2 linked regions of the Quadrisphaera setariae genome follow. The protein of the gene in region 1 binds, or shares a complex with, the protein of each later gene. Links are inferred from orthologs where the notes say so. Each region holds a gene or a part of one and is shown in the gene's direction. Other genes may lie near its edges.

Region 1 (4,582 bases):
CCAGGCCGAGGTGGACGACGGCACCGTGGTCGCCTCGACCGTGGTCGAGTCCGCCGGGGAGCGCTTCGGCGTCATCGGGCTCACCACGCCCGAGCTGCCCGAGCTGACCAGCCTCGGCGAGGTGCGGGTGGACCCCGACCTCGCGGGGGTCGCCAACGCGCAGGCAGCCGCGCTGGAGGCGGCCGGGGTGACCAAGGTCGTGCTGGTGTCGCACCTGCAGGACGTCGACAACGAGGTCGCGCTCGTGCCGCAGCTGCGCGGGGTCGACGTCGTCGTCGCCGCGGGTGGGGGCGAGGTGATGGCCTCGCCCGGCGACGCGCTGCTGCCCGGTGACGCGGTGAGCACCGACGCCGCGGGCGCGCCGCTGCCGTACCCCGCGGTGGTGGGCGCGGCCGACGGCGCGCGGGTGCCCGTGGTCACCACGAGCGGGCTCTACCGCTACGTCGGCCAGCTCGTGGTCGACTTCGACGCCGAGGGGCGCCTCGTGGCCGTCGACGACGTCGCCAGCCGCCCGGTGCCCGTGACCTCGAACGGGCCGGACGCGGTGGCGCCGGACCCCGACGTCGTCGCCGAGGTGGAGGAGCCCGTGGCGGCCTACGTCGACGGGCTCGCCTCCCAGGTGGTCGCCCGCACCGAGGTGCCGCTGGACGGCCGGCGCGACGCGGTGCGCTCGCGTGAGACCGGGCTCGGCTCGCTCGTGGCCGACTCGCTGCTGGCGGCCGGGCGCGCCGGGGCCGAGGCCGCGGGCGTGGCGCCGCCCGTGGTGGCGCTGCAGAACGGCGGCGGCATCCGCAACGACTCGGTGCTGGCGGCCGGTGACGTGTCCGCGCTGGACACCTACGACGTCACGCCCTTCGCCAACTTCGTGGCGGTGGCGCCGGAACTGCCGGTGGAGGCGCTCGTGGCCGCCGTCGACCACGGCGCGGGGGCCGGTGCGGGCTCGTTCGCCCAGGTGGCGGGCTTCTCGTACACGGCCGACCCGGACGCGCCGCCCGGCGCCCGCGTGCAGACCCTGACCCTGGCCGACGGGACGCCCGTGGTGGTCGGCGGGCAGCGGGTGCTCGACGGGACGATCTCCGTGGCCTCGATCGACTTCCTCCTGCGCGGCAGCGACGGCTACGACGCCCTCGACGGCGCGGCGTTCGAGGTGCTGCCCACCACCCAGCAGCAGGCGCTGCAGAGCTACCTGCGCGACGACCTCGGCGGGACGGTGACGGCGGCGCGGTACCCGGAGGCGGGCACCGGCCGCATCACGCAGGTCTGACGGTCCCGGCTCCCTCCGAGCGCGTCCACGGGTCGCCGCCGGAGGGAGCCGGGTGTCGGTGGTCGGACGTAGGCTCGTCGGACGATGAGCACGCTCTTCGACGACCTTCCCCTCCCGGTCCCGCAGACCCCCGCCGGGTCGCCCTCGGACGACGGGCGCCCGGGCGTGCTCGCCGACAGGCCGGTGGTCCGGATCGACCCCGCGGCGCTGCTGGAGGGCCTCAACCCCGCCCAGCGCGAGGGCGTGCTCCACGAGGGTTCGCCGCTGCTGCTGGTCGCCGGCGCCGGCTCGGGCAAGACGCGCGTGCTCACCCACCGCATCGCCCACCTCGTGGCCGCCCGCGGCGCCCGGCCGGGCCAGGTGCTGGCCATCACCTTCACCAACAAGGCCGCCGGCGAGATGAAGGAGCGGCTCGAGGGGCTGGTCGGCCCCGCCGTCCGCTCGATGTGGGTCTCCACCTTCCACTCCGCGTGCGTGCGGATCCTGCGCCGCGAGGCGGAGGCGGCCGGGCTGCGCTCGTCCTTCTCGATCTACGACGCCGACGACTCCCGCCGGCTGCTCGCGCTCGTCGTCCGCGAGCTCGACCTCGACCCCAAGCGCTACGCCCCGCGGGCGCTGTCCACGCAGATCAGCAACCTCAAGAACGAGCTGGTCACGCCGGAGGCGCACGCCGCGAAGGCCGCCGACGGCACGCACGCCGAGCGGATCCTCGCCGAGGTCTACGCGCTCTACCAGGCACGGTTGCGGCAGGCCAACGCCCTCGACTTCGACGACCTCATCATGACCACCGTGCGCGTGCTCCAGGGCGTGCCCGCGGTCGCGGAGCACTACCGCCGCCGCTTCCGCCACGTGCTGGTCGACGAGTACCAGGACACCAACCACGCCCAGTACACCCTGGTGCGCGAGCTGGTCGGCGGCCCGGGCGCGACGTGGGGACCCGAGGGGCAGCCCGACGGCGTGCCGCAGGCCGAGCTGACCGTCGTCGGCGACGCCGACCAGTCCATCTACGCCTTCCGCGGCGCGACGATCCGCAACATCGTCGAGTTCGAGGAGGACTACCCAGACGCCAAGACCGTCCTGCTGGAGCAGAACTACCGCTCCACCCAGACGATCCTGTCCGCCGCCAACGCCGTCATCGCCAAGAACGCCGACCGCCGCCCCAAGAACCTGTGGACGGCCGAGGGCGCCGGCGAGCAGATCGTCGGGTACGTCGCCGACGCCGAGCACGACGAGGCCGCCTTCGTCGCCTCCGAGATCGACAGGCTCGTCGACGACGAGGGCGTGCGCTACGGCGACGTCGCGGTCTTCTACCGGACCAACGCGCAGTCGCGGGCGCTCGAGGAGGTGTTCGTGCGCGTCGGGCTGCCCTACAAGGTGGTGGGCGGCACGCGCTTCTACGAGCGCCGCGAGGTGCGCGACGCGCTCGCCTACCTGCGGGCGCTGGCGAACCCGGACGACGTCGTCAGCCTGCGGCGCATCCTCAACGTGCCCAAGCGGGGCATCGGCGAGCGCGCCGAGGCGTGCGTGGCGGCCCTGGCCGAGCGGGAGCGGATCGGCTTCCCGGCGGCGCTGGAGCGGGCGGTGGAGGCACCGGGCCTGGCCGCGCGCTCGCTGACGTGCATCCGCGGCTTCACCGACCTCATGGACGAGCTGCGCACCGTCGTCGAGGGCGGCGCCGGGCCGTCCACGGTGCTCGAGGCCGTGCTCGACAGGTCCGGGCTGCTGGCCGAGCTGCGCGCCAGCCTCGACCCGCAGGACGAGTCCCGCGTGGAGAACCTCGCTGAGCTGTCGGCCGTGGCGGCCGAGTACGAGCAGGCCAACCCCGGGGGGACCCTGGCCGACTTCCTCGAGACGGTCTCGCTGGTGGCCGACGCCGACCAGATCCCCGGCTCCGCCGTGGCCGACGGCGCGGACGAGGAGGCCGGTGAAGACTCCGGAGTGGTCACGCTGATGACCCTCCACACCGCCAAGGGCCTCGAGTTCCCCGTCGTCTTCCTCACCGGCCTGGAGGACGGCACCTTCCCCCACCAGCGGTCGCTCGCCGACGACGACGAGCTCGCCGAGGAGCGGCGCCTGGCGTACGTGGGCATCACCCGCGCTCGGCGCTACCTGCGGATCTCGCGCGCCGCGTCGCGCAGCGCCTGGGGGCAGCCGCAGTACTTCCCGCCGTCGCGCTTCCTCGACGAGATCCCGCACGAGCTGGTGCGCTGGGAGCGCGCCGAGGCCTCGGGTTCCTCCGGCTGGGGCGGTAGCGGCGGTGGAGGCCGCGGCGGCTCGAGCTACAGCGCCGGCGGCTACGGCAGCAGCCACTCCTCTGCGCAGGCCAAGCTCGCGGGCACGCCGGGCGTGCGCACCGCGGGGACGCGCCCCGTCATCTCCCTGTCCGTGGGGGACCGGGTCACCCACGACTCCTTCGGCATGGGCACGGTCGTGGCCGTCGAGGGCAGCGGCGACAAGACCGTGGCCCACGTCGACTTCCGCAGCGAGGGCACCAAGCGCCTGCTGCTGCGCTACGCCCCCGTCCAGAAGCTCTGACCCTCCTCCGTGATCATGGGCGTTGTGCGCAGTCCGTCGCGCACCACGCCCGTGATCACGGTTGGGTCTGAGGGGGTCCTCAGCACTGACGCACCTCTAGGACCGCATCAGCGCGGCAGGATGACGGGGTGACCGTGCTGCGCCTGGCGCTCCTGCAGTCGGCCGGCGTCCTGGGGGACGTCGCCGCCAACCTCGCCGAGCTCGACGAGCGCGCGGCGGAGGCCGCCGACGCTGGAGCCGGTCTGCTGCTGACGCCGGAGATGTTCCTCACCGGCTACGAGCTGGGCGCGCAGCGGACGGCGGAGATGGCCGACCGCGCAGCCGGCGGGCTGGTGCCGGCCGTCGCCGAGGTGGCCCGCCGGCACGGGATCGCGCTGCTGGTCGGCATGCCCGAGCGCGTCGACGGGCAGGTGGTCAACAGCGCCGTCCTCGTCAGCGCCGACGGCGAGGTGCTCGGCCACCACGTCAAGACGCACCTGTTCGGCCCGGACGAGCGCGACGCCTTCGTGCCGGGCGACCGGCCGGTGTCGCTCTTCGACGTCGGCGGGGTGAGGGTCGCCGTCCTCATCTGCTACGACGTGGAGTTCCCCGAGGCGGTGCGCGCCGCCGCCGCGGCCGGGGCGCACCTCGTGGCGGTGCCGACCGCCCAGATGGAGCCGTTCTCCTTCATCGCCGACGTGATCATCCGGGCGCGGGCCTGGGAGAACCAGGTCTACGTGGCGTACGCCAACCACTGCGGGCGCGAGGTCGACCTCGCCTTCGTGGGGCTGAGCAGCATCGTCG
Region 2 (4,514 bases), on another replicon or contig:
TCGAGCCGCTCCAGCGGCCCCGCGGCGGAGGGCACCCTGGCCTCCGACGAGGCGCTGGCCGCTCTGCGCGAGAAGCTCACCGGCGGCTGACCACCGCTGAGCGCTCGCTCACGCACGACGAGGCCCCGCAGCCCCTTCCCAGGGGGTGCGGGGCCTCGCCCGTGTCCGGCCGTCCCCGCCGTAGGGTCACCGGGTGCTGTTCGTGGGGCTGACCGGTGGCGTGGGTGCGGGCAAGAGCACGGCGGCCGCCGCGCTGCGGGACCTGGGGGCGGTGGTGGTCGACGCCGACGCCATCGCGCGGGAGGTGGTCGCGCCGGGCACGCCCGGGCTCGCCGCCGTCGTCGCCGAGTTCGGGGAGGGCGTGCTGGGTGCCGACGGAGCGCTCGACCGCCCGGCGCTGGGGCGGGTGGTCTTCGCGGACCCGCAGCGGCGTCGGGCGCTGGAGGCGATCACCCACCCCCTGGTGCTGGAGCGCACCGAGGCCCTCGTGGCCGCGGCGGTGGCGGCCGACCCCACCGCCGTCGTCGTCCATGACATCCCGCTGCTCGTGGAGCTGCGCCGCACGGATTGGTACCACCTCGTGCTGGCGGTCATGGCGGACGAGGGGGTGCGGCTGCGCCGGCTCGTGGAGGGCCGCGGGATGGCGGACGACGACGCGCGCGCCCGCGTCGCGGCGCAGGCCGACGACGACGCCCGCCGCACCGCGTCCGACGTGCTGCTCGACGGCTCCGGCTCCCCGGAGGACCTGGCGGACCAGCTGAGGGGGCTGTGGGTCGAGCGGCTGTCGCCGTTCGAGGAGCACCTGCGCACCGGTGTGCGGGCGCCGCGCCCGGACCACCCGGTGCTCGTGCCGGCGGACCCGGCGTGGGCGGTGGCGGGGGAGCGTCTGGTGGCGCGCGTCGCGCGGGCCGCGGGGGGGCGCGCGCTGGACGTGCAGCACACCGGCTCGACGGCGGTGCCCGGCCTGCTGGCGAAGGACTGCATCGACCTGCAGGTCGTCTGCGCGGACCTCGCGACGGCCCGGGAGGTGGCCGCAGACCTGCGCTCCGCCGGGCTCGTGGCGGAGGCGGGGGAGTGGTGGGACGAGCCGACGTCGCGCCGGGGCCAGGGGGGCGAGGCCTACCGGCGCGTGCCGAAGGCCTTCGCCGCGAACGCCGACCCGGGCAGGCTCGTCAACTGCCACGTGCGCGACGCCGCCAACCCCGAGGCGCGCGAGGTGCTGGCCTTCCGCGACGCCCTGCGCGCCGACCCGCACGCCCGCGAGGCGTACGCACTGCTCAAGCGCGGTCTGGCGCTGAAGCACCGCGACATCGACAGCTACGCGGCAGGCAAGACCGAGTTCATCGCCGAGGTGCTGTCCCGCGCGTCGTGATCGTCGGGCACCTGGTGGGCACCTGCTGGGAACAGCGGATGTCAGACCCGGCGTTCAGACTGTCACCATGCGCCCGGTCACCGATCTCCAGCGTCGCGTCGCGCCCTTCACCGTCGAGTCCGAGTTCTCGCCCGCCGGTGACCAGCCGACAGCCATCGCCGACATCACCCGCCGCATCCGCGCCGGTGAGAAGGACGTCGTGCTGCTGGGCGCCACGGGCACCGGCAAGTCCGCGACCACGGCGTGGACGATCGAGCAGCTGCAGCGGCCGACGCTGGTGCTGGCGCCCAACAAGACCCTCGCCGCGCAGCTGGCGAACGAGTTCCGCGAGCTGCTGCCGAACAACGCCGTCGAGTACTTCGTCTCGTACTACGACTACTACCAGCCCGAGGCGTACGTCCCGCAGTCCGACACCTACATCGAGAAGGACTCCTCCATCAACGAGGAGGTCGAGCGGCTGAGGCACTCGGCGACCAACTCGCTGCTGACCCGCCGCGACGTCGTCGTGGTGGCGTCGGTCTCGTGCATCTACGGCCTGGGCACGCCGCAGGAGTACGTCGACAGGATGGTGACGCTGAAGGTCGGGGACACCGTCGAGCGGGACGACCTGCTCCGCCAGTTCGTCACCATGCAGTACACCCGCAACGACCTGTCGTTCACCCGCGGCACCTTCCGCGTCCGGGGTGACACGATCGAGATCATCCCGGTGTACGAGGAGCACGCGATCCGCATCGAGATGTTCGGTGACGAGATCGAGAAGCTCTACCTGCTGCACCCCCTCACCGGCGAGGTGCTGCGCGACGAGCAGACGATGCACCTCTTCCCGGCCACGCACTACGTCGCAGGGCCAGAGCGCATGGAGCGGGCCATCGGCACCATCGAGGCCGAGCTGGCGTCCCGCCTGGCCGAGATGGAGGCGCAGGGCAAGCTGCTCGAGGCCCAGCGGCTGCGCATGAGGACCACCTACGACATCGAGATGATGCGCCAGGTCGGCACGTGCGCCGGGATCGAGAACTACTCCCGCCACATCGACGGCCGCGCTCCCGGCACCGCCCCGCACACGCTGCTCGACTACTTCCCCGAGGACTTCCTGCTCGTCATCGACGAGTCCCACGTCACCGTGCCGCAGATCGGCGCCATGTACGAGGGCGACATGAGCCGCAAGCGCACCCTGGTCGACCACGGCTTCCGCCTGCCCTCCGCCATGGACAACCGCCCGCTGACGTGGGAGGAGTTCCTCGAGCGGATCGGGCAGACGGTCTACCTGTCGGCCACCCCCGGCGACTACGAGATGTCGCGCGTCGGGGGGGAGTTCGTCGAGCAGGTCATCCGCCCCACGGGCCTCATCGACCCGCAGGTGGTGCTGCGGCCCACGAAGGGCCAGATCGACGACCTGCTCGGGCAGATCCGCGAGCGCGCGGCCAAGGACGAGCGCGTCCTGGTCACCACGCTCACCAAGAAGATGGCCGAGGACCTCACCGACTACCTGCTGGACCAGGGCGTGCGGGTGCGCTACCTGCACTCCGAGGTCGACACGCTGCGCCGCGTGGAGCTGCTGCGCGAGCTGCGCCAGGGCGACTACGACGTGCTCGTGGGCATCAACCTGCTCCGCGAGGGCCTCGACCTGCCGGAGGTGAGCCTGGTGAGCATCCTCGACGCCGACAAGGAGGGCTTCCTGCGCTCGGCGCGCTCGCTCATCCAGACCATCGGCCGCGCGGCCCGCAACGTCTCCGGCCAGGTGCACATGTACGCGGACCGGGTGACGCCGTCGATGGAGCAGGCCATCGACGAGACCAACCGCCGCCGCGAGAAGCAGATCGCCTACAACCGCGAGCGCGGTGTCGACCCGATGCCGCTGCGCAAGAAGATCGCGGACATCACCGACCTCATCGCCCGGGAGGACGCCGACACGGCCGCGCTGCTCGGTGGTGGTGGGCGTCAGCAGTCGCGGGGGAAGGCGCCCGTCCCCGGCATGGCGTCGAAGGGGGCCGAGGGCCGTTCGACCGCGGGCATGGCGGGCGCCGAGCTGTCCGACCTCATCCAGCAGCTGTCCGACCAGATGCACGCCGCGGCCGCGGAGCTGCAGTTCGAGCTGGCGGCGCGGTTGCGCGACGAGATCGGCGACCTCAAGCGCGAGCTGCGGGGCATGCAGCGGGCCACGACCGTCTGACGGGCTGGTCGCGCGGGCGGCGGGCGGGCGGCTCGCCCGTCTGATCGTCACAGCGTGCCGCGGGCGGATGTTCAAGGTACGGTAAAGAGAACGTGAGGGGAGTATCCCTGCGCGCAGGTCCGTCATCACGGATCCCGGTCGGTGCCGGGACCCGGGCCTGCGGCTGACCGGCCCACCGCCGGCAGTGGGAGAGACCTCCGGTCATTTCGCATCAGCTCGAAAACCGGAGGTTCTGATGGACGTCCCCCTCTGGCTGTGGGGAGCCACCCTCGCCGCCATCCTCGGCATGATCGTGTACGACTTCGTCGGGCACGTGCGCACGCCGCACGCCCCGACCATCCGCGAGGCCGCCATCTGGTCCGCGGCGTACGTGGGCATCGCCGTGCTCTTCGGCCTGGGCATCCTCGTCTTCTACGGCGGGCAGTACGGCGGGGAGTACTTCGCCGGGTACATCACGGAGAAGGCGCTCAGCGTCGACAACCTCTTCGTGTTCGTGCTGATCCTCGGCAGCTTCGGCGTCCCGCGCGAGTACCAGCAGAAGGTGCTGCTCATCGGCATCGCCATCGCCATCGTGCTCCGCGGCATCTTCATCGCGGTGGGTGCCGCGGCCATCCAGAACTTCTCCTGGATCTTCTGGATCTTCGGCGCCATCCTCATCTACACGGCGATCGCCCAGGTGAGGGCCCAGAACGACCACGACGAGGAGTTCAAGGAGAACGCGGTCCTGCGCTTCACCAAGCGCGTGCTGCCGACCACCGACGACTACCACGGCGACAAGTTCACGACGAAGATCGACGGCAAGCGGTTCGTCACCCCGATGCTCGTCGTGATCATCGCCATCGGGACGGCCGACCTGATCTTCGCCGTCGACTCGATCCCGGCCATCTTCGGCCTCACCCAGGAGGCCTACCTGGTCTTCGCCGCCAACGCGTTCTCGCTGCTCGGCCTGCGTCAGCTGTACTTCCTCATCGA

The links.
Region 2: the proteins of pcrA (region 1) and uvrB are in contact, whole or in part, in a crystal structure (PDB 7EGT), measured with the Thermus thermophilus proteins. The link is inferred for Quadrisphaera setariae from one-to-one orthologs. Residues at the interface, in WP_096412145.1 of Thermus thermophilus: His654, Arg656, Phe657, Gln666, Asp668, Glu669, Lys680, Arg681, Leu682, Ser683, Lys685, Tyr686, Ala687; in WP_096411307.1 of Thermus thermophilus: Glu23, Leu25, Arg26, Asp27, Gly28, Glu29, Arg30, Phe31, Arg55, Glu326, Asp327, Phe328, Glu379, Ser382, Gln383, His398, Gly400, Arg401.

Annotation. Positions count from the first base shown.
Region 1 is NZ_VKAC01000001.1:192,402-196,983, forward strand. Bases 1,040-4,073 are described here. They hold pcrA (DNA helicase PcrA), read left to right. Parts: upstream 1,040-1,348; coding sequence 1,349-3,799; downstream 3,800-4,073. Other genes in these bases: FMM08_RS01010 (bifunctional metallophosphatase/5'-nucleotidase), read left to right, coding at 1,040-1,264; FMM08_RS01020 (carbon-nitrogen hydrolase family protein), read left to right, coding at 3,937-4,073. Also shown: more of FMM08_RS01010, read left to right, coding at 1-1,039; more of FMM08_RS01020, read left to right, coding at 4,074-4,582. UniProt on the Escherichia coli protein: A helicase with DNA-dependent ATPase activity. Unwinds DNA duplexes with 3'-5' polarity. Translocates on single-stranded DNA with 3'-5' polarity. Initiates unwinding more efficiently from a nicked substrate than double-stranded DNA.
Region 2 is NZ_VKAC01000002.1:274,678-279,191, forward strand. The notes cover bases 1,025-3,990. They hold uvrB (excinuclease ABC subunit UvrB), read left to right. Parts: upstream 1,025-1,439; coding sequence 1,440-3,542; downstream 3,543-3,990. Other genes in these bases: coaE (dephospho-CoA kinase), read left to right, coding at 1,025-1,372; FMM08_RS04540 (TerC family protein), read left to right, coding at 3,778-3,990. Also shown: rpsA (30S ribosomal protein S1), read left to right, coding at 1-90; more of coaE, read left to right, coding at 194-1,024; more of FMM08_RS04540, read left to right, coding at 3,991-4,514. UniProt on the Escherichia coli protein: The UvrABC repair system catalyzes the recognition and processing of DNA lesions. A damage recognition complex composed of 2 UvrA and 2 UvrB subunits scans DNA for abnormalities.